4 regions of the Bradyrhizobium sp. P2_E8 genome follow, and region 3 is predicted to be linked to each of the others. Evidence: riboswitches for the same ligand, from Rfam matches in the RefSeq annotation. Region 3 holds a riboswitch; each other region holds the start of a gene.

Evidence for each region. Region 3 has a riboswitch for cobalamin ahead of AC1D00_RS14780 (energy-coupling factor ABC transporter permease). Riboswitches for the same ligand answer to the same signal wherever they lie in the genome.
Region 1: another riboswitch for cobalamin. It lies ahead of AC1D00_RS12325 (TonB-dependent receptor); the one in region 3 lies ahead of AC1D00_RS14780 (energy-coupling factor ABC transporter permease).
Region 2: another riboswitch for cobalamin. It lies ahead of AC1D00_RS25075 (TonB-dependent receptor); the one in region 3 lies ahead of AC1D00_RS14780 (energy-coupling factor ABC transporter permease).
Region 4: another riboswitch for cobalamin. It lies ahead of AC1D00_RS03920 (DUF1636 family protein); the one in region 3 lies ahead of AC1D00_RS14780 (energy-coupling factor ABC transporter permease).

What each region holds. Positions count from the first base shown of each region.
Region 1 covers NZ_JBFUES010000171.1:269-6,928, reverse strand. Annotated here, with positions in the region: gene AC1D00_RS12330 (class I SAM-dependent methyltransferase) at 1-631, opposite strand, end outside; cobalamin riboswitch at 1,086-1,280, shown strand; gene AC1D00_RS12325 (TonB-dependent receptor) at 1,388-3,661, shown strand; gene AC1D00_RS12320 (PepSY domain-containing protein) at 3,664-5,109, shown strand; gene AC1D00_RS12315 (hypothetical protein) at 5,468-6,496, shown strand; partial or broken gene AC1D00_RS12310 (hypothetical protein) at 6,605-6,660, opposite strand, start outside.
Region 2 covers NZ_JBFUES010000511.1:45-4,964, reverse strand. Annotated here, with positions in the region: gene AC1D00_RS25075 (TonB-dependent receptor) at 1-2,395, opposite strand, end outside; cobalamin riboswitch at 2,522-2,729, opposite strand; gene AC1D00_RS25070 (DUF1254 domain-containing protein) at 3,123-3,707, opposite strand; gene AC1D00_RS25065 (DUF1214 domain-containing protein) at 3,704-4,282, opposite strand; partial or broken gene AC1D00_RS25060 (penicillin-binding transpeptidase domain-containing protein) at 4,292-4,920, opposite strand, start outside.
Region 3 covers NZ_JBFUES010000221.1:2,862-7,770, reverse strand. Annotated here, with positions in the region: gene AC1D00_RS14795 (histidine phosphatase family protein) at 47-619, shown strand; gene cobT (nicotinate-nucleotide--dimethylbenzimidazole phosphoribosyltransferase) at 626-1,678, opposite strand; gene cobF (precorrin-6A synthase (deacetylating)) at 1,689-2,438, opposite strand; gene AC1D00_RS14780 (energy-coupling factor ABC transporter permease) at 2,485-3,162, opposite strand; cobalamin riboswitch at 3,200-3,417, opposite strand; gene cobA (uroporphyrinogen-III C-methyltransferase) at 3,463-4,194, opposite strand; gene AC1D00_RS14770 (cobyrinate a,c-diamide synthase) at 4,191-4,909, opposite strand, start outside.
Region 4 covers NZ_JBFUES010000039.1:256-4,637, reverse strand. Annotated here, with positions in the region: gene AC1D00_RS03930 (cobyric acid synthase) at 1-1,045, opposite strand, end outside; gene cobO (cob(I)yrinic acid a,c-diamide adenosyltransferase) at 1,057-1,692, opposite strand; cobalamin riboswitch at 1,733-1,952, shown strand; gene AC1D00_RS03920 (DUF1636 family protein) at 2,049-2,423, shown strand; gene cobW (cobalamin biosynthesis protein CobW) at 2,420-3,469, shown strand; partial or broken gene AC1D00_RS03910 (cobaltochelatase subunit CobN) at 3,469-4,382, shown strand, end outside.

The DNA.
Region 1 (6,660 bases), on a different contig from region 3:
ATGTGGCGACCTCGCGATAGCCGACGGCGGTCAATTCGCAGCGCAGGAGCTCGATTGGCGTGCCATGCTTCGACGTCGGAAGCTCGAGGTCGACAATTCCGACCCGTGCACCCTGCTTCAAGGCGGGCGCGAGATTGTAGAGGAAGGCATAGGGTTGCGCTATCTCGTGATACATGTGCACAAGGATTGCGGCATCCAGCGACGAAGCGGGCAGACGCGGGTCGTGTGGTTCGCCGAGCGCGAATTGCACGTTCGTCAACTTCAGAGATTCTGTTCGCCTGGCGAGTTCTATGAGGTAATCCCGCGTGACTTCCTGGGCAACGACAGAGCCGGCGGGTCCGACGAGGTACGAGAGTCTGACCGTGTGGTAGCCACTGCCTGCACCAATGTCGCCGACTGTCATGCCAGGTTTCAGTTCAAGAACGCGTGCGATCTGGCCGGCCTCATCGAGAGCGTCGCGGCGCTCTTCGGCGGAGCGGCGTGAGCTGACAATCCGTGCAACAGGGCGCTGTGGTGAGGGAAACTCGTTTGCCGCAACTCCGGGGGGAGCCAGATAAGCTATGTCAGCGGCATATGCGCAAGCTGCAGTAAACGCCACAAGGAGCGTCGCTGCATAAACCAGTGCCGTCACGCCCCTGCCAGGCTTTCTCAACCGGTCGAGGCGCAGTCGCCCGGGTTTTGTGAGCTCTCGATGTGCGCTCACCGTCAAGTCAATGAGGTTCAGTGTAGCGGGCAACTCCATCCGTGCGCCTCGCGCTTACGCCCACCCATTGCACCTGAAAGCAAATCCTATCAACCCAATGGATCTGCATTGGGTCAAGCCATTAATGTCCGTTGCGGGTCAAAATGCGCCGTTCAGGCGGCACGCCGTCTGCTTCCGGTCTACCCCTATGAGCCGACAAATTGGCGTTTCGTCTGCACTTCGTGTTTGGGCCACAACCTGACTTGGCCCGAGACAGACGAAAGGCCGCCCCCGGGTGGTCGCCAGCTAAGGACTTTGGCAATCCCCGCTCGGTCGGGCGATCGGGACAGCGCGCTGCTTTCCGCCGCAGCCCGATGGCCAGTTGACAGTCCTTTGCAAATAAAATTAGGGTGCCTGCGACGGTTCTCTTTCGGGAGATCAATAGGGAATACGGTGCGGGGATCCCCCAACGCCGTGGCTGCCCCCGCAACTGTAAGCGGCGAGCCTTCGTCAAAAGCCACTGGGCCTGCGGGCTTGGGAAGGCGGCGACAGGCAGCGACCCGCGAGCCAGGAGACCTGCCGTCAGTCGTGGTCACACGCGAGCACATTGGGCGGGGTGTCCTGATGAGTGTTGAGCTGTCTTCCTCTTGAGGCAGCGGCCAAACTGCGTTCGCGGTGACGTGCCACGTTATCGCGAGACTATTGATGACCTCCCGTAAAATTTCCGCGCCACGGCAGCGCTGCGCGTTGCTCCGTTCAGTTGCATTCTCCTGCCTTGTGCTGTCGACCGACGGCTGGGCGCAGTCCGAAAGGCCGGGCCAGACGCTCGACCCTGTGGTGGTGCAGCCGCCAGTGAGGCAGCCGAATGCCCGCAGCACCCGACGCAGCGATGCAATGCGCTCCGCGCGCTCACGCCAACAACGAAGTGTAACTGGCGACTCGCGTGCTCCGACTGTGAACCCGACGGGTCCGGCGTTCGCCGCACCGACGCTCAACCTCACCGGTGCGAGCACGGCCGGCAGCCGCCTCGGCCTCACGCGACTGCAGACGCCGGCCAGCGTGGAGGTGATATCAGCCGAGACCATCGCCGAGCGCGGCCAGCAGAACATCCTGGACGCGGTGACGCAAAACGCGACCGGTTTCACAGCGAGCCCGGCCCCCGGCAATGGCGGCGTCTCGTTCAATACCCGCGGCTTCACGGGCCTTGGCTCCGTCATGACGCTGTACGACGGCACCCAGCTCTACATCGGTGCCGGGACGGTGACCTTTCCGTTCGACACGTGGTCGACTGAGCGCATCGAAGTGCTGCGCGGCCCTGCGTCGGTGATGTATGGCGCCGGTGCGGTCGGCGGCGCCATCAACATCGTTTCGAAACTGCCGTCGTGGGTCGCTCGCAACCAGGCAGAGGTCTCGCTGGACAGCAACATGACGAGGCGAATTGCCGTGGATAGCGGCGGCCCGGTTAGCAAGGACGTGGCCTATCGGATCACCGCCACCGGCAACATATCGGACGGATGGGTTGATCGTGACGACACCTCGAATGTCGCGCTTCATGCCGTGGTCCAGATCAGGCAGAACGAAGACGTCACCTGGACGCTGTCCACGGACTACGGTGACCGCAACCCATCGCGGTACTTCGGAACGCCGTTGATCAACGGCATACTTAATGAATCTCTCCGGTTCAAGAACTACAATGTCAGCGACAGTCACATCCGATACCAGGATAGCTGGAACCAGGTGAAGACCGAATGGCAGGTTGCCGATGGCATCTCGATCCAGAACACGCTCTACTACCTGAACTCCAAGAGGCACTGGAAGGACGTCGAGAGCTACGCCTACAATCCCGCCACCGGCCTGATCAATCGAAGCAGCTACATCGAGATTTTTCACGATCAGCAGCAAGTCGGCAATCGCTTGGATGCGAAATTCCGCGGGCACGTCCTTGGCATGGCCAATGAGTTCGTGGCGGGCTTCGACGTCAACAGCATCAATTTCACCCACACCAACAATTCGCCTTATGGCGGCTCATCGTCCGTCAACCCGTTCAACTTCGTTCCAGGCTTGTTCAGCAGCCCGAACGCCACGATTCCCAGTTACGGCAGCGTAACCAACCAGTATGCGCTGTTTGCCGAAAACCGGCTGTCGGTGACCGAGCAACTATCCTTGATTGCCGGTATCCGCCAGGATGACCCGACCATCACGCGCACCGACCATGTCACGCCCGCCAACAGCTTCGAGAAGTCGTTCTCCTCGACAACCTGGCGCGCCGGTGCGGTCTATACACCGATGAAGGACCTCGCATTCTATGGCCAGTATGCAACGGCCGTCGACCCTGTCGGAGGGCTCATCTCGCTGTCCTCCGCAAACAAGAACTTCGATCTGGCCACAGGCAAACAGATCGAGATCGGCGTCAAGCAATCGTTCTGGGGCGGCCGGGGTGAATGGACACTGGCCGGCTACGAGATCGTAAAGAACAACCTGCTGGCACGCGATCCCAACATTCCTTCGCTCACCGTCCAGGTCGGCCAGCAATCATCGCGTGGGATCGAAGCATCAGTCGGATTCCTACTCGACTATGGCTGGCGAATAGATGCAAACACCGCCTTCCTGCGCGCGAAGTATGACGACTTCGTGCAATCGGTTGGTGGCGTGGCCGTGAACTATGCCGGCAACGTGCCGGTCAACATACCGCAGACCGTCTCCAACATCTGGGCGACCTGGGCCTTTGCGCCGAACTGGTCGGCCAATGCGGGCGTGCAGATCGTCGGCAAGACCTACGCGGACAATGCCAACACGATGACGCGCCCGGCCTATAACATCGTCAATGCCAGTGTGCAGTGGAAGCCCGATCTCAACACCACCGTGTCGTTCCGCGTCTACAATCTGTTCGACGAGGTGTACACGACTTCGGGCGGCACCACACAGTGGCTGCTCGGCATGCCCCGCACGGCTCAGCTCGCGGTCAACGTGAAGTTCTGAGCGTGGCACGCGCCCTGAAACGAACGCTCCGGCGGTGGCTGTATATCGGGCACCGGTGGATCGGCATCACTACCTGCCTGTTTTTCGCCATGTGGTTCATTTCCGGCGTGGTGATGATGTACGTCGCCTTTCCCAGCCTTTCAGACAAGGAAAGACTGGCAGCGCTTCCCGACATTCAATGGGAGAAGGTGACGCTGTCGCCGGACGACGCGATGAAGATGGCAGGCGCCACCCGCTATCCGCGCGATCTCCGGCTTTCCATGCTGGCCGACGAGCCGGTGTATCGGATGACGGGCTGGGACAGCAAACGGCAGACGATCTCTGCAGCCGATGGCCACGTCATCACTGGCATTTCCGAACAGCAGGCGCTCGACGTCGTGCAACATCATCCCGCGAGCAAATCACCGCGGCTCGAAGCGATCATCGACCGAGACCAATGGAGCGTAACTGCCCGTTATGATCCGCTGCGACCGCTCTACTTGATTGCGCTCGGCGACGATGCCGGCACCAAGCTCTATGTCTCCTCGCGCTCCGGCGAGACTGTGCTCGATACCAACCACACCGAGCGCGTCTGGAACTGGCTCGGCTCGATTCCACACTGGATCTATCCGACCGTGTTGCGCAAGGATGGGCCATTGTGGCGGCTGGTCGTGCTTTGGATCTCTGGAATCTGCCTCATCGTCGGCGCCACCGGCATCTGGATCGGCATCCTGCGCGTACGGCTGAGGCGGCGGTATGCGAGCGGCAAGATCACGCCCTATCGTGGCTGGATGGCGTGGCACCATGTCACCGGCTTGATTGCGGGCGTCTTCGTGCTGACCTGGACGTTCTCTGGCTGGCTTTCGCTAAACCCCGGCGGATATTTTGCGAACCGCAACACGACGGGCGAGGTGCTGCAACGCTATGCCGGCCACGATGCGCCGACGATCGCGACGAAGTTGCCGGCGCCGCAATCCGCCGTGGTCGAAGCGCGCTTTGTCTGGCTCGATGGCAATCCGATGATGATCGCCGCATCGCGTGATGGCGCGCAGCGGCCGCTCGATGTGATGTCGGGCGAGGTTATGACACTCCCGCAGGATCGTGTGTGGACCGCAGCAACGAAACTGTTGCCGCGAGCACGTCTTGCGGAGCAACGCATCCTCAGGGAGTACGATGCCTATTGGTATGCGCATCATCACGACCGCGAATTGCCGGTCTTGCGGGCGATGTTCGACGATGATGCGAGAACGTGGTTTCACATCAGCCCTGTTACGGGCGACATCATCGGCCGCGTGGACGGCAGCCGTCGCACCTATCGCTGGCTGTTCAACGCGCTGCACAGTTTCGATTTCCGGTTTCTGCTGACGTATCGCCCGGCCTGGGACATCGTGGTTTGGCTGCTGTCGATCCTTGGCGCCATCGTCTCTGTGAGCGGTGTCGTCGTCGGCTGGCGCTATCTGCGCCATTGAAGTGAATTGCGCCGTTGGCAATGTCCGTTCCGGGTCAATCGCGTCGGTTTACCCCGATGTGATGACTTCCGGTCTGGCCGGATAAGCCGACATCGTCAGATCGGACCTGCATGTCTCGAACGGGCCATTAGCGGACATTGATTGGCCTTCCGCGTTCTCCGGAAAGCGTAGTAGGCTACGCCCACTGCCGTCCGTGCCCAATTGTTGCGGAGGGACTGGCCCTGAAACTTCGCCGCTGAAATTTTCTGCATATCGCCGCGGGGGCCGGCCAGATCGTGTTTCCGCCGCCGAAGGAGGCTCTCAATTCCGCGCGCAAAATTTCGCGTTGACGGACCGAACTAGGACAGGAAAAGCAGACATGGCCGCTTTTCAAGAGGTTTTCCGCCGCTCCGGCATCGATGAGCGCCGCAGCCCGCCGGGCATGGTCGTGCCGTTCGGCGGCTCCAACATCGTGGCGCTGATCGATCCCGGAAGAAAGCTCAAAGTCGATCCTAACGCCCATGCCCTCGGGATCAAGGAGATCGATGGCGCCGATACCCTTAGACGCGTAATGCAAGCCAGAGACATCTTCTCCGAACCCAATATCGATCCGCAGCTCAGGGCGGCGTCACTTCCCGCCACCTTCAATGGCGATGCACGGTTTTTCGAAATCAATGGCCGGATTAAGCCGATTGGCTTTCCCGGCCTGGAGGTGGTGGCCCGGTCGGCCGGCCGGAAGATCGAAGCCAAGCTCCATGTCGTCGTGCTGCCAGAAATCAAGATCAAGGTGGCGTTCCGCAATGTCATGGTTCCGGGGAGTGGCGGCGCTCCGGCGTTTCACGCCAAGAAGCCCTGCAGCGAGCAAGATGAATTGCTGACGATGAACAATATATGGAGGCCGCAGGCCAACATCCGCTTCGAGCGGGTGCCAAGCGACTGGCTGGTCGTCGACGACTCGCAGGCTGCCGTCAAACAGGAGCTCGCCAATGCGACTGGCATGAAGGATGCGAGCCTGGCGACCTTTCCCGATGTGATCGACGTCGAAAAACTGAAGGGCTTCTTCGTCAAACACAAAGTCCAGGGCGCCCATCTAACCATTTTCTGCGTCGATAAGGTTTGGTCCAATGGCGGCCTCGCCAATGGCTCGTTTGCTCGATCGCTGGACCTTGCCTTCATCAGCTCGCAACGCGGGCCCAACACGTCTGCCCATGAAGCTGGGCATTTTCTCGGCTACTACTCGAAGAGCGCGAGCAAACCTTGGGACAGCCAAGGCCACACGCTGGAGACCGATCCGAAAACCAGAAAAGAAAACAGGGCGGAAGACATCAAGATGCTGATGCGCGGGGGAGGCGCCGGGTGGAAAATTCCGTTTAATCTCGTCAAGGAGTTCCGCGACTTCCCCGGCTAGCATCCTTCGTCGGCCCCTGCCAAAAAAGGCAACATCGCGGGCTTGGCCCGGATATGAAAGAGGCCGCCAACTGAAGGGCGGCCTCAGCACATCTTGATGTGATTTCTGTTAGCTCTTGAGCCTTAGACTGGAGCAATACCAATAGGACTCCAATGGTGCGTAAC
Region 2 (4,920 bases), on a different contig from region 3:
CGCCCCAGGCGGCGTAGAGCTTGTTCGTCAGGTTCTTCACGCGAAAGCTGATCCGGGTCTGCTCGACGCCCGGGAAATAGGCCTTTGGAATGTCGACGAACGCGAACGCGTCTAAGATCGTGTAGGCGTTCATGGTGACCAGATTGTCCTGGAAGTTGAAGCGGTCGCCGACGTGACGGACGAGGCCGCCGATCTCCACCGGCAGTTTCGTGTCGAACCGATAGGATGCCCCGGCATTGGCGATGAAGTTCGGAACGTTCGGCGGCGTCTTGCCCGAATAGGACTGGAAGACGCCATTGCCGTCGACATAGGTGAAGTCGATGAAGCGCGACTGCACGAAGGCGACGTTGCCCCACAGCTTCAGGCCAGCGACCGGGTTAACCGCGGCGGCGATTTCGACGCCCTTGGATTCCATCTTGCCGGCGACGTTGAAGACGATGCCGCTCTCGGGCACGTAGACGTTCTTGCGCTCGATGTCGAATGCCGAGAACGTGGCCTCCGCGCGCTTGTCGGCCGATTGCACCTTCACGCCGGTCTCATAGGTCCGCGACGTCGTCAGCAACAGCGGCACCGTTGGTGCGAGGATGAAGATGTTGGCGACCGTCGGATCGGCCGCCGTCGCATACTGGCTGTAGAGCATGACTCCCGGGGAGACCTCCCAGGTATAGCCGACGCGGCCGGTGACCGGGTTGAATATCTTCGAGAACGGATAGCCGCGGTCGGTGCGCAACACGCCCTCCGGCGAGTAGCGCGTGCGCGACAGTTCAATGTCCTCGAAGCGGATGCCGCCGATCAGCGCGAAGGTCGAGGTCAGCTTGAGCCGGTCCTCGAACGACAGCGAGGCCGTGTTGAGGTGGGTGTAGATCTTCTCGTCGCTGCGCGGGCCGTAGAGGCCGCGATCCGGATTGACCAGATCGACCGTATCCGAGGAGAACAGCGTGTCCTGCGAGACGTTGAACTGCGAGCTGCTCGCCATGACGGTGGCGACGAAGCGGTTGTCCATTCCGCCGACATTCGAGTTGACGGTGAGGTCGGTGATATTGCCGTAGAGACGCTGGGCGTGATCCAGCGCCAGGCGCTCGCGATAGACGTTGTTCGGACCGGAATCGTCGAACGAGTTGATCTCGTTGTTGAACCAGTGCCGGTGCGCATCGTAGCCGTAGACCTGGCTCTTCAGCGAGATGTTGTTGGTGATGTCCCACTGGAAGCCGCTGCGCAGCCACAGCTCGCTGGCGCCGCTGTGATTGTCGAGCACATTGTAGGTGGTGGTCAGCGTGCGCGCGTCCACGGTGACGGGATTGAGCGTCCCGGTGTGGCCGTTGAGATAGTAATTGGTCCACTGACCCGAGACGATGCCTGATGTCGGCACGATGCCCGGCGCGTTCGCCGGCACCAGCGGTGTGCCCCAGTAGAAGCGGTCCTTGTCCTGCTTGTACTCGGCCGCGCCCCAGATCTTCAGGCTGTCGTTGACGCGATAGTTCAGCTGGCCCGAGACGTTGCTGAGCTTCGAATAGGTGTCGTCGATGAAGCTCTTGTCGTTGGAATGGCTGATGTCGAAACGGTAGTCGAGCCCGTTGATCAGCGTACTGCCGCCCGAGCCGTAGCCGGCGCGATAGCCGTGGAAGGAATCGTAGGACGTGAAGGCGTCGTTGACAACAGGTCCGGTGTGCGGCGCCTTGGTCACGTAGTTGATCGCGCCGCCGGTCGCCCCGAGCCCCGCCACCAGCGAGTCCGGTCCCTTGATGATCTCGACCTGCTGCAGATTGGCGGTGTCCATCGGGCGGCCGGTCATGGTCGAGGGGCCGATCGGGATGCCGTTGTAGAGCGTGGTGAGCTGGTCGCCGGAAAAGCCGCGCATCGAGAAGATGGCGGGCGCACCGGGCGCATCGCCGCCGGTCACGCCGACGGCGGCCTTGGCGACGTCGGTCGTTGTCTTGATGCCCAGATCCTGAATCGTCTGCTGACCGATCACCTCGACGGTCGCCGGCGTTTCCCGCGCCGTGATCCCGAGCCGGGAGCCGACATCGGTGACGGCGGCGGTGTTCAGCGGCGTCTGCACCCGGCCGCTCTGAGACTGCGTTGCCGGAGCGGCGACGGCAGGGGCGGCGCGATTGCGCCACGCGGCGCGGCGCGCGGTCCGCGGCCTTTGATTGCCGGCGCTGTTGGCGCGAGCTGGCTTGGGTGTGGCCGGCGAGACGATCACCGGGCCGACCTCTTGCGGGGGACTCTGAGCCGCAGTCTGCGCCGTCGCCAGCGAGGACAGGGATGTCGAGAGCAGCAAGGCGAGRAGGGCAGGTGTAGCGCCCCGAAACTGCCCCCCTAATCCGCTGGAGACGCCGATACGTACACGCGAAAACTCCGGCGCAATGCCGGGACCGAGATGAAGATTTTGCACGACAACGCTCTACGGCGACGCAAACACACCGTCACCGCGGTTGCCTTAGCCATCTACCTTCGCCCCAGGCGGCAGATGCACCGGCTCCTCATCCGACATCGGGGCACCCCGCCCAATGCGTTCGCGCGTGACTCATGGCTGGCAGCAGGTTTCCTGGCTCGCGGGTCATCGCCTTCGACCGCCTTCCCAGAGGCCCGATCGGGACTCCAGTGGTTCGTTTGGTCGTCGGCTATCCGCCTACAGTTGCGGGGGCAGCCGCGGAATAGTCCGCCGAGACGGACGCACCGCATTCCCTTGAAGAGTCCTTGCGGACACTACCGATCACGAAACTGGCATCTGGCGAGGAGCCCGTCAACATCCGCGCGGGCTGTTCGATAGGCTCGCCCTTCGATCGTGCCATTGTGTGACCGTTTTGCCCGGCAGTTCAAAGGACCTCGTCGAGACGCGCAGACCTCTCGCGAGAGCGGCGGCATAGGCAATGCTGCCAAATGAAAACACCCGCGACGGACTGCTCCGCGCGGGTGTTACGAACTTTTCGATGATGCCATTCTGCCGGTGTTTTGCCCGACGTGTCAAAGCTCGACATCGCGGCGCTCCGGCGCGGATGCGCTTGTACGAGCAAGCGTGTTTGGCGCGAACTCAAAACAACAAATGATTTCAATGCCCCCGCTACTGTGCATGGGGTTGTTTTTTCAGTTTTTGTTTTGAGCCTGCCTTAACAGCCCGCTCACCGCCGTCCACGCGGCGTCTCGGCCTTGGCTGGCGGCTCGGTCTGCGGCGCGCAGGTGGCCGCCGCGAGCGTCGCCTGCGCCTGCGGCATCAGGCCGGGCTCGGCGGCGAGGGCCTTCATCACGATCAGGCCGGTGGTCGCAGGGGAATCGATGATCAGGCGGTCGGCCGCGGTGATCTCCTCGTCCTCGGGCAGCTCGTTGTGCTGCGCTTCCGTCATCAGGTCGAGCTCGATCACCTTCTTGCCCGCGGAGCGGTCGTTGATGGCGTAATAGGCGATCTCGTTGCGGGTGTAGAACGACACCGAGGTGTAGGCCTGGCTCACCGGCACGGTGAGCTTGATCGGCCCGCCCGTGAGATCGTAGCGGCAGATCGCCAGCGCGAAGGCCGGGTCCATGAACGGCATCGGTGAGGTATTCGGATCGGCAAGCGGAAGCTGGGTGACGCCGTTGAGCTTCGTCATCGGCGTCAGCCGCGAATAGGCGTCCTGCGTCGCGATCCGCGGCAGCGCCAGCACGCTGACGAGATGGACCACGAGGCCCAGCACCACACCGGCAACGATGGTGAACACCAGCCGGATCATGAGCAGCCCACCGTCGAGATCGTGGGCATCGGCGCATCGCGCTGGGTGCGCGTCGCGACGCCGACCGGGGTGTCGTAGAGGCGCAGCATCAGCGCGTAGCGCTCGATGCCGCCGGTCGGCAGCCAGTTGCCGGCGCGCGAGCGCGAGGCGATCCGGATCTCGAAGGTGCCGTCGGACTGCCGCACGATCTCCTGGCTGGTGAAGCCGTAGCGCTGCAGCGAATTGGCGACGAGATGGCCCTTGCGGTCGTACAGCGTCAGCGTCCAGAACCGCGCCGGCGGCGTCACGCCGGAGACGACGACGTCGCAGCGGCCGTCGAGCGCCTTCTTCTTGTCGTCGGCGGTCGCGGTGAAGGCGACGCCGTCACCGGTGCCGATTGGCAGCTCGCCGTTGCGCACGATCGTGGCGCGCGAATAGGGGTCGACGTCGGCGGTGCCGGTACGTGGGCGCGCGGTCCAGGGGCCGATGGTGAGCGCGCCGATCTCGGTGCCGCGCGTCGTCGTCATCCAGGTCGCGCCGACACCCACTACGGTCGCGAGCAGGAGGGCCGTCAATGTGGTCAGGATCAGCCGCACGGGTTTCGATCAGTTCTTGCGCGGGGCGGATGCATTCGCATTCTCTTCCGCATAGTTTTGCGGGAAGGCGAGCGCGCTTGTCGACGAGGCCGGCTTGGCGGGCTTGCCGTCGTTGGCGGACGACTTGTTCGCGGTCTTGGCCGCGTCATCCAGCAGCTTCTCGACGCGCACCAGGATGTCGGCGCCGCGCTTGGTCAGCACCGGCGGCGGACCGGGCTTGGTCTCCAGCACCTTCGGCGCGGCATTGGCTTGCGCGGCCATCGGCTGCGGCGGCAGCTTCTGGCCCATGCCGATGCCGGGGATTTCCCGGACCTCGACGCCCTGATGCGCCGCGACCATGATGTCGTGCCAGGTCTGCGCCGGCAGCGAGCCGCCGGTCATGCGGTTGGTCGGCGAATAGTCGTCATTGCCGTACCAGACCGCGCAGGTGAAATTGCCGGTGTAACCGACGAACCAGGCATCGCGATACGCATTGGTCGTGCCGGTCTTGCCCGCGGTCGGAATGCCGTCGAGCGCGGCGCGGCGCGCGGTGCCTTCGCTGACGACGTGGCTCATCATGCCGGCCATGTCGGCGGCGATGTTCGGCGGAATGGCCTGCTTCGGCTTCGGGCCGTCGCGGTCCCAGCGCCAGACGAGAT
Region 3 (4,909 bases):
AGTTGCGGCGTTATTGCCACAGCGACCAACTTCCTTGGAGAGAAGCATGGAAGGCGAGACCTTCCTCTGGCTGATCCGTCATGCGCCCGTCGACGGCATCAAAGGGACGATCCATGCGCCGGACGCGCCCGCCGATCTCGGCGATCGCGCGCAACTGGAAGCGTTGCGGCAGCGCCTGCCGCAGGACTCTGCGAGCTATGCCAGCCCGTCGCGGCGCACGGTCGAGACCGCGCGCGCACTTAGGCTCGACCCGGAGCTGGTGGGCGAGTTCAGCGAGCAGGATTTCGGCGATTGGACCGGCCGGCGGCATGACGACCTCGCCGCAATGGGCGGCGATGCCTACGCGCAATTCTGGGGCGATCCGGCGCGCACACGACCACCGGGAGGTGAAAGCTTTGAGGACCAGGTCGCCCGCGTCCGACATGGGCTGTCACGGATCGAAGCTGGGCCCGCAACGCTCGTCGTGCATTCCGGCACGATCCGCGCCGCGCTGTGCATCGCGCTGGATCTCACGCCGCAAGCCGCGCTGCGCTTCGTGATCGATCCGCTGTCGCTGACCCGGATCGACCGGCTGGCGACCGGCTGGCGCGTCGTGTCGGTCAATCAGCGCGTGGCGTGAGCCGGATCAGGCCGGGCGATCCGGCACATTGGCCTGCGCGAAGGTCGCCATGCCATTGTGAAGGCTGCAGGCGAGCCGCACCAGCGGCAGCGCGATGGCGGCGCCCGATCCCTCCCCGAGCCTGAGATCGAGGCTGATCAGCGGCTGCGCGTTCAGCGCGCGGAGCACCAGCCGATGCCCCTGCTCCGCCGATTGATGCGAGGGCAGCAGGAACGGCTGGCACGACGGATTGAGCCGCACGGCCGTCAGCGCCGCGACCGACACGATGAAGCCGTCGATCAATACAGGGATACGGCGCTGCGCGGCCGCAATGATGGCGCCGCAGATGGCCGCGATCTCGAGGCCGCCAACGGCGCACAGGATTTTTTCGGGCGGCGCACCCGCAACGCCGTGACGCGCAATCGCGGCATCGATCACGTGCGCCTTGTGCGCACGGCCGGCGGCATCGACGCCAGTGCCGCTGCCGGCGATCTCCTCGGCGCTCACGCCGAGCAGGCTCGCCGCGATCGCCGCCGAGGTCGTGGTGTTGCCGATGCCCATCTCGCCGAAGATCAGAAGATCGGGCTGGCTGGCTTCCGCGCGCGCGACGGCGCGCTGACCGGCTTCGAAAGCGAAGGCCAGCTCGGACGGTGCGAGCGCCGCCTCGACACTGAAATCGCGCGTGCCGCTGCGCGGCTTGTCGATGACGATGCCTGCTACCGCCTCCGGCGCCAACGTGCCGGCGTCAACCACCTCCAGGCTCGAACCAAGCTCCCGCGCCAGCACCGAGATCGCAGCGCCACCGGAGGCAAAATTCGCCATCATCGCGATGGTCACTCCTTGCGGATAGGCCGACACGCCTTGCGCGACGATGCCGTGATCGCCGGCGAAAATGATGATCGGCACGCGTGCCGCGCGCGGCTGCTTGGTCGCTTGCAGGCCCGCGAGCTCGATCGCGAGCTGCTCGAGCCGGCCGAGCGCGCCGGTCGGCTTCGTCAGTTGCGCCTGCCGCGCGATCGCCGCCTCGCGATGGACCGCGGAGATTTCGGGACATTTTTGGGTGACCCAGTCGGGGAGCATGCTGCCTCGCTTACGGCCTGCGCTTGAGAATGTAGCTGTCCATGATCCAGCCATGCCGCTCGCGCGCCTGCTGCCGCAGCGCGGCGATGCGCGGCCCTACCTCGGCAAGCGCGCCGGACATGACGATCTGATCGGGCATGCCGAGATAGGCGCCCCACCAGATGTCGAGCCCGGCCGGATCGAGCGACTGGAACGCCGTGCCGCCATCGAGCATCACGACCACGGTGTCGACGCCCTGCGGCCAGCCGCCTTCACGCAAGCGCCGTCCCGTCGTGACCAGAAAGGGCTCGCCGATGTCGTTGAGCGGCAGCGCATGCGCCGCGCACAGCGCCTGGATCGACGTGATACCGGGGATGACCTCGATATCAGGCAAGGGATCGAGCCGGCGCGCAATGCGCAGCGAGGAATCGTAGAGCGAAGGATCGCCCCAGATCAGCAGCGCGACCCTGCCGTCACCTTCGAGTTGGCTTGCGATTGTCCGCGACCACGTCGCGGCGACCGCATCGTGCCAATCGTCCACACCCTTGCGATAGTCCACTTCACCGGCGTCGCGGACGGGAAGGTCGAACTCGGCAATGCGCGTCGTTGGATTGGTGAGCACATCCGCGCAGATCGTCCGCCTGAGATCGGCGAGATCGGATTTCGCTCTCCCCTTGCGCGGGATCAGGATGAGATCGGCCGCGTTAATGGCTTGAACGGCGGCGCGCGTGAGCTGCTCGGGATCACCGCAACCGATGCCTATCAGGGAGAGCGTGAGCATCACGTTCGCGAAGGGCGGCCATCACGGCCGCCCTTTCGCTTGTCTCTTAGGCCGCGTTGTGCAGGCGCGGGGTCACGAGGCCGGGCGCGGTGACGCCGCGCAGCGACTTCGCCAGCGCCAGCACGGCGAGATCGGCCAGCGGCTCGATCACGATGACGAGCGCGTAGGAGGCCGCGAAGGTCGCGATGTTGACGAGGTTGGTCGCGCCAAAGCCGGAACCATAGAGCGCCCAGAACGCGACCCACGCGATGACGCCGGCCTGATAGGTCGTCGAAAGCGCCAGCGCCTGGCGATACCTGAGATCGACATAGGCGGTGTTGCGGGCAACGATCCGTCCGGCGATCGCCTGGATCGCGAACAGCGGCACCAGCAGCGTGGTGACGTTCATGCCGTATTGCGGCAGGTCCGGCGGCTCGAAGAACACACCCTGGAACAGCAGGCCGAACGCAAGGCCGAAGGCCGCCGGCGCTGCCCCGAACAGCAGGAACAGGGTCGAGCCAAGGATGAAGTGCACCTCGGACACGCCGACCGGGAAGTGCGGCAGGATCTCGAAGAAGACGAACACGAGGCCCGTGGTGGCGAGCGTCCGCGCCGCGAACGACGTGATGCCCTGCTCGCGCACGGTCTCGACCGCGAGCTTCAACGCAACGCCGCCGACGGCGATGCCGGTTGCGTAACTCAACACGAGCTTGGCGCCCGATACGACTCCGGGTTCGATATGCATGGTTCAGTTCCTTCCTGCCGTCACACCCGACGGCCTTGGCCACAAAACATGCACGGCCGGTCTCCTGGCTCGCGGTTCACTGGGGTTCTCCGGCCTTCCCGAGCCTTGCGGCCCAGTGGCTGATCGGAGCCCCTCACCGCTTACAGTCGCGGGGGCGGCTGGGGTTTTGGGCGGCGCAACTGTCCGCCCACCCCCATTCCCGATTATGCTCCGGCGGCTTGCACCGCATCGAGCACCATGCCCGTCCTGTGTGCCCCTTTCGCCAGCCGGGCGTCAAGGGCTGAAGGGCGATTGAGACCATCATGACGGGTATTCTCCCGCCAGTGCGCCGAACAGGATCACGGCGGCCGTCGAGGCAGCGCCGCCCCGCGCAAGCTGCTCGGCCAGCTCGGCAATGGTGGTGCGGACCAGCCGCTCGTCGGGCCGGCCGAGGGATTCGGCGAACAGCGCCGGCGTGGTCGGCGCGAGGCCGTGCGCGATCAACTTTGCGGCAAGGGCCGGAAAGGTGCGGCGGCCCATATAGACCACGGTGGTCGCCTCAGGGTCGGCCAGCGCCGCCCAGTTCAGGTTTTGCGGCAGCTCGCCGGTGACGTCGGCCCCGGTCACGAACTGCACCCGGCGCGAGGTATGGCGCCGGGTCAGGGGTATGCCGGCTTGCGCAGCGGCCACGCAGGCCGAAGTGACGCCGGGAACGATCTCATAGCCGATGCCGGCTTCGCGCAGCGTTTCGAGTTCCTCCTCGAGCCGGCCAAAGATGCCGGCATCGCCGGACTTCAACCGCACCACGCGCGCGCCAGTCGCGGCATAGTCGACCAGCAGGCGGTTGACGTGATGCTGCTTGGTCGAAGGCCGCCCGGCCCGTTTCCCCACCGCAACGAGATTGGCGCCGGGACGGGCGAGGTCGAGGATCGCGCCCGAGGCGAGGTCGTCAAAAAGCACGACATCGGCCTCGCGCAGCCGGGCGGCACCCCTGAGCGTGAGAAGCTCGGGGTCGCCGGGACCGGCGGAGATAAAGGAGACAAAACCGCTCACCGGTCCTCCGCGATCAGATGGAAGAACGTGCCGGTGGCGTTGCCCCGGCGCGAACCGGTCTCGGCGATGACCGCACCGGTCGCATCGTGCACGACCGCGAGCGGCGTGTCGGGCTGGGCAAGAATGGTCGAATAGTGGAACTCATGGCCGCGCAGGCGTGCGCCGGCGCGATGTCCCGGCATCGGCGCGGCGAGTTCGGCGAGACGATAGCCCAGATGCATGCGGCGCTTGGCAAAGCTGGTCTCCAGGCCGAGCAGGCCCGCCATCTCATGGCAGACACCGTCGGCGTCGGTCAAAGCGGTTCCTAGCACCATATAGCCTCCGCATTCACCGTGCACCGGTCGCGTCTCGGCGAAGGCGCGCAAGCCGCTGCGAAAGCGCGCGTTGGCCGCGATCTTCCCGGCATGAAGCTCGGGATAGCCGCCGGGCAGCCAGCAGACATCGGCGCTCGCATCGGGCGCTTCATCGGCAAGCGGCGAGAAGGTCGAGATGTCGGCGCCCGCCGCGCGCCAGGCTTCCAGCATATGCGGGTAGACGAAGGAGAACGCGGCATCGCGGGCAAGCGCAATGCGCTGCCCCGGCGGCGTCACGTTCAGACCGTTCGCCGCGGATTGCGGCGACCAGCTGGCTGCCGATCGCAGCACCGCATCGAGATCGACATGCTCGGCGACGAAGCGCGCGGCCTCGTTGATCAGCTTGCCGATCTCGGCCTGCT
Region 4 (4,382 bases), on a different contig from region 3:
CTTCGATGCCATCGGGGTCGGCGACACTGCGCCCGAGCATCTGATAGCCGCCGCAGAGGCCGAGGATGTGGCCGCCGCGGCGATAATGCGCCAGGAGATCAATGTCCCAGCCCTGCGCGCGCAGGAAGGCGAGGTCGCCGCGGGTCGATTTGGAGCCGGGGATGATGACGAGCCTCACGTCGCCGGGGATCGCTTCACCCGGACGGACCATCACGAGATCGACGCCGGGTTCGAGCTTGAGCGGATCGAGATCGTCGAAATTGGCGATCCGTGACAGCGCGAGACAGGCGATCTTGCATTGGCCCGGCTTTCGCGCGTCGCTGAGGCCCAGCGCGTCCTCGGCCGGCAGCTCGCCGGCGCGCGCAAACCAGGGCAGCACACCAAGGCCGCGCCAGGACGTCTTCTGCTCGATCAGCTTGTAGCCGTCGTCGAACAGCGTGGGATCGCCACGGAACTTGTTGATGACAAAACCCCGGATCATCGCGGCATCGTCGGGGTCGATCACCGTCTTGATGCCGACGAGCTGGGCGATGACGCCGCCCCGGTCGATATCGCCGATCAGCACAACCGGCACATCGGCCTTTCGGGCAAAGCCCATATTGGCGATGTCGGCCTTGCGCAGGTTCACTTCGGCGGGACTGCCGGCGCCTTCGACCAGCACGAGATCGGCCCGCGCCTTCAGCCGCTCGAAGCTCTCCAGCACGGAGCCCATCAGCTGTGGCTTCATCGCCGCATAGTCACGCGCACGCGCAGTTGCGATGCGCTTGCCATGCACGATGACTTGCGCTCCGACATCGGTCTCCGGCTTCAGGAGCACCGGGTTCATGTCGGTGTGTGGCTCGACGCCGGCGGCGAGGGCTTGCAGTGCTTGAGCGCGGCCGATCTCGCCACCATCGACGGTCACGGCCGCATTGTTCGACATGTTCTGCGGCTTGAAGGGAAGCACGCGCAGGCCGCGCCGCGTGAAGGCGCGCGCAAGACCGGCGACGATGAGCGACTTGCCCACGTCCGAGCCGGCCCCCTGGATCATCAATGCGCGCGCCATCGCGTGTGTCTTCAGAACTCGACGCCGGCCTGCGCCTTGATGCCGGAGCGGAACGGATGTTTCACCAGCGTCATCTCGGTGGCGAGGTCGGCGATCTCGATCAGCTCGTCCTTGGCGTTACGCCCGGTGAGCACGACATGCGTCATCTCAGGCTTTTGCGTGCTGAGGAATTCGACGACCTCAGCGATATCGAGGTAGTCGTAGCGCAGCGCGATGTTGATCTCGTCGAGCACGACCATGCGCAGGCTGGGATCGAGGATCAGCTCCTTCGCCTTCTCCCAGCCGGCGCGTGCGGCGGCGATGTCGCGGGCGCGGTKCTGCGTCTCCCAGGTGAAACCTTCGCCCATCGCGTGGAACTGGCAGAGATCGCCGAAATGACCCGTGAGCAGGCGGCGCTCGCCGGTGTCCCAGGCGCCCTTGATGAACTGCACCACCGCGCAGGGGAAGCCGTGGGCGACGCAGCGCACGATCATGCCGAAGGCCGAGGACGACTTGCCCTTGCCGGCGCCGGTATGGACGATGATGAGGCCCTTTTCGCCGCTCTTGGTCGCCATGATCTTGTCGCGGGCGGCCTTCTTCTTCGCCATTTTCGCGGCGTGGCGGGCGTCGGTTTCCTCGCTCGTTTGGGTATCCGGTTCAGGCGTCATCGTACCTGGTCCTTCGGCTTGACAAGAGGCGGCCGGGGGCAAATGGTGGCCCGGCGTTGGTTCCTGTCCTATGACAGGCGAAGAGGGAATGCGATAGGGTCCGAATCGGCAAGATTTGGGTCCAAAATGCAGCCGCCCCCGCGACCGTGACCGGAGAGATGCCCGAGGCCACTGACCCCTAACGGGATCGGGAAGGCGGGGATCGAAGGGTAAAACCCTGCTCCGCAAGCCGGGAGACCTGCCAGCGCGGACGATTTTTGGACCGGCGGACGGGGTGTTCCGCGACGGGGAAACGGACCCTCGCAAGACCGGTTCGTGGGCCTCTTCGCCTCCCGCTGTTTATTCTGGAAGAGGCGATGACCGTCACACTTCACGTCTGCATTACCTGCCGCGCCGGCGAGACACTTGGCGAGGGCGAAGTCACTCCGGGCAAGCGCCTTCACGGTGCGATCCTGGAGGCCGGCGTGCCCGATGGCGTCAATGTGGTTCCCGTCGAATGCCTGTCGGCCTGTAACCAGGGTTGCTCGGTCGCGCTGAGCGCGCCCGGCCGCTGGTCCTATGTCTATGGCCGCCTGTCGGATGCCAACGCGCGCGACGTGATCGCGGGCGCCGCCGCCTATGCGGCCGCGCCCGACGGCCTCGTGCCCTGGCGCAGCCGCCCCGAGATCTTCCGCAAGCAATCGCTTGCCCGCATTCCCCCCATTGCCGTCGTGCCGGAGGCCGCCGAATGAATTCGCTCGCAAAAGTCCCTGTCACGGTGGTGACCGGCTTTCTCGGCTCCGGCAAGACGACGCTGATCCAGCATCTTCTCGCAAATCCCAACGGCAAGAGGCTCGCGGTGCTCGTCAACGAGTTCGGCAGCGAGGGCGTCGACGGCCAGATCCTGAAGTCCTGCGCCGATGCCAATTGTCCGGAGGAAAACATCGTCGAGCTCGCCAATGGCTGCATCTGCTGCACCGTTGCCGACGATTTCATCCCGACCATGGAACTGTTGCTGGCGCGGCCCGTAAGGCCCGATCACATCCTGATCGAGACCTCGGGCCTCGCGCTGCCCAAGCCTTTGCTCAAGGCGTTCGACTGGCCGGAGATCCGCTCGCGCATCACCGTGGACGGCGTGATCGCGCTCGCCGATGCCGAGGCCGTCGCCGCCGGACGCTTTGCGCCGGATCCGGCCGCGGTGGAAGCGCAGCGTGCGGCGGACGAAAATCTCGATCACGAGACGCCGCTGTCGGAAGTGTTCGAGGACCAGATCGCCRGCGCCGACATCGTGCTGCTCACCAAGGCCGATCTCGCAGGTGCTGCGGGGATCGAAGCGGCCAAGGCTGCCATCACCGCCGAGATGCCGCGCCGCGTGCCGATGCTCCCCATCACTGATGGAGCGATCGACGCCCGCGTCATCCTCGGCCTCGGTGCTGCCGCCGAGAATGATCTCGCCGCGCGCCCGTCGCATCACGACGGCGAAGAGGAGCATGAGCACGACGACTTTGCCTCAGTGGTAATCGACCTTCCTGAGGTCACGGATATCGACACACTGGTCGCCTCGGTTCAGCGCCTGTCGCGCGAGCAGAACGTGCTGCGCGTCAAGGGCTACATCGCGGTCGCGGGCAAGCCGATGCGCCTGCTGCTCCAGGCGGTCGGTGAGCGCGTGCGTCACCAGTTCGACAAGCCCTGGGGCGCGGTCGCGCGCCAGTCAAGGCTCGTCGTGATCGGCGAGCACGGCGATATCGACGAGGCCGCGATAAGAGCGGGACTTGGTCTTTCAGGATCTGGCATCTGATGCACGTCGTCTTCCGCGAGAGCCGCGGTCTGGAAGAGACCGCGACGCCAAGGGACATCGGCCAGGACCCGGCCGATCTCGTGGTGCTCTCGTACTCGGATTCCGATCTGGCCGCGTTCGCGGCCGGCTGGCGGCGCGGCCGCGACAGCCTGCCGTCGCTGCGGCTCGCCAATCTCGCCGAACTGCGTCATCCGCTTTCTATCGACACCTACATCGAGCGCACGCTGGCCCAGGCTCGCGGCATTCTGGTCCGCCTGATCGGCGGCGAGTCCTATTGGCTCTACGGACTCGCGGCTCTCCAGCAACTTGCGAAGGCGCGCGGCATCGTGCTCGCGGTGCTGCCGGCCGATGGCCGCGACGACACACGGCTCGATGCATACTCAACCCTGCCGGTCTCGACGCTGCGCCGCTTGAAGGTGCTCTGCGACACCGGTGGTCCGGTCGCGGCGCAAGCGGCGATCGCGCAGCTTGCACTGGCCTCGGGCCTCTACGCCGGTCCGGTCGTCGGCGAGACGACCGTGCCCGAGATGGGCTTTTACGATCCCGCGCGCGGCGTCATCGCGGCGATACCGGACGGCGAGGGCAGGCCGCGCGCGCTGGTGACGTTTTATCGCTCGTACCTCACCGCCGCGGACACCGGCCCGGTCGACGCGCTGATTGCCACGCTGCGCGAGAAGGGGTTTGACGCGTATGGCCTTTTCGTCACCTCGCTGAAGGCCGCGGGCGTTGCGGACTGGCTGCGGGCGCTCCTTGCGCAAGATCCTCCGGCCGCGATCGTCAATGCGACGGCGTTCTCCGCGGTCGGCGATGACGGCACGACACCGTTCGATGCTGCATCGTGTCCCGTGTTCCAGGTCGCGCTCTCCACGGCGCGGCGCGAGGAGTGGGCGGAATCGCTGCGCGGCCTGTCGCC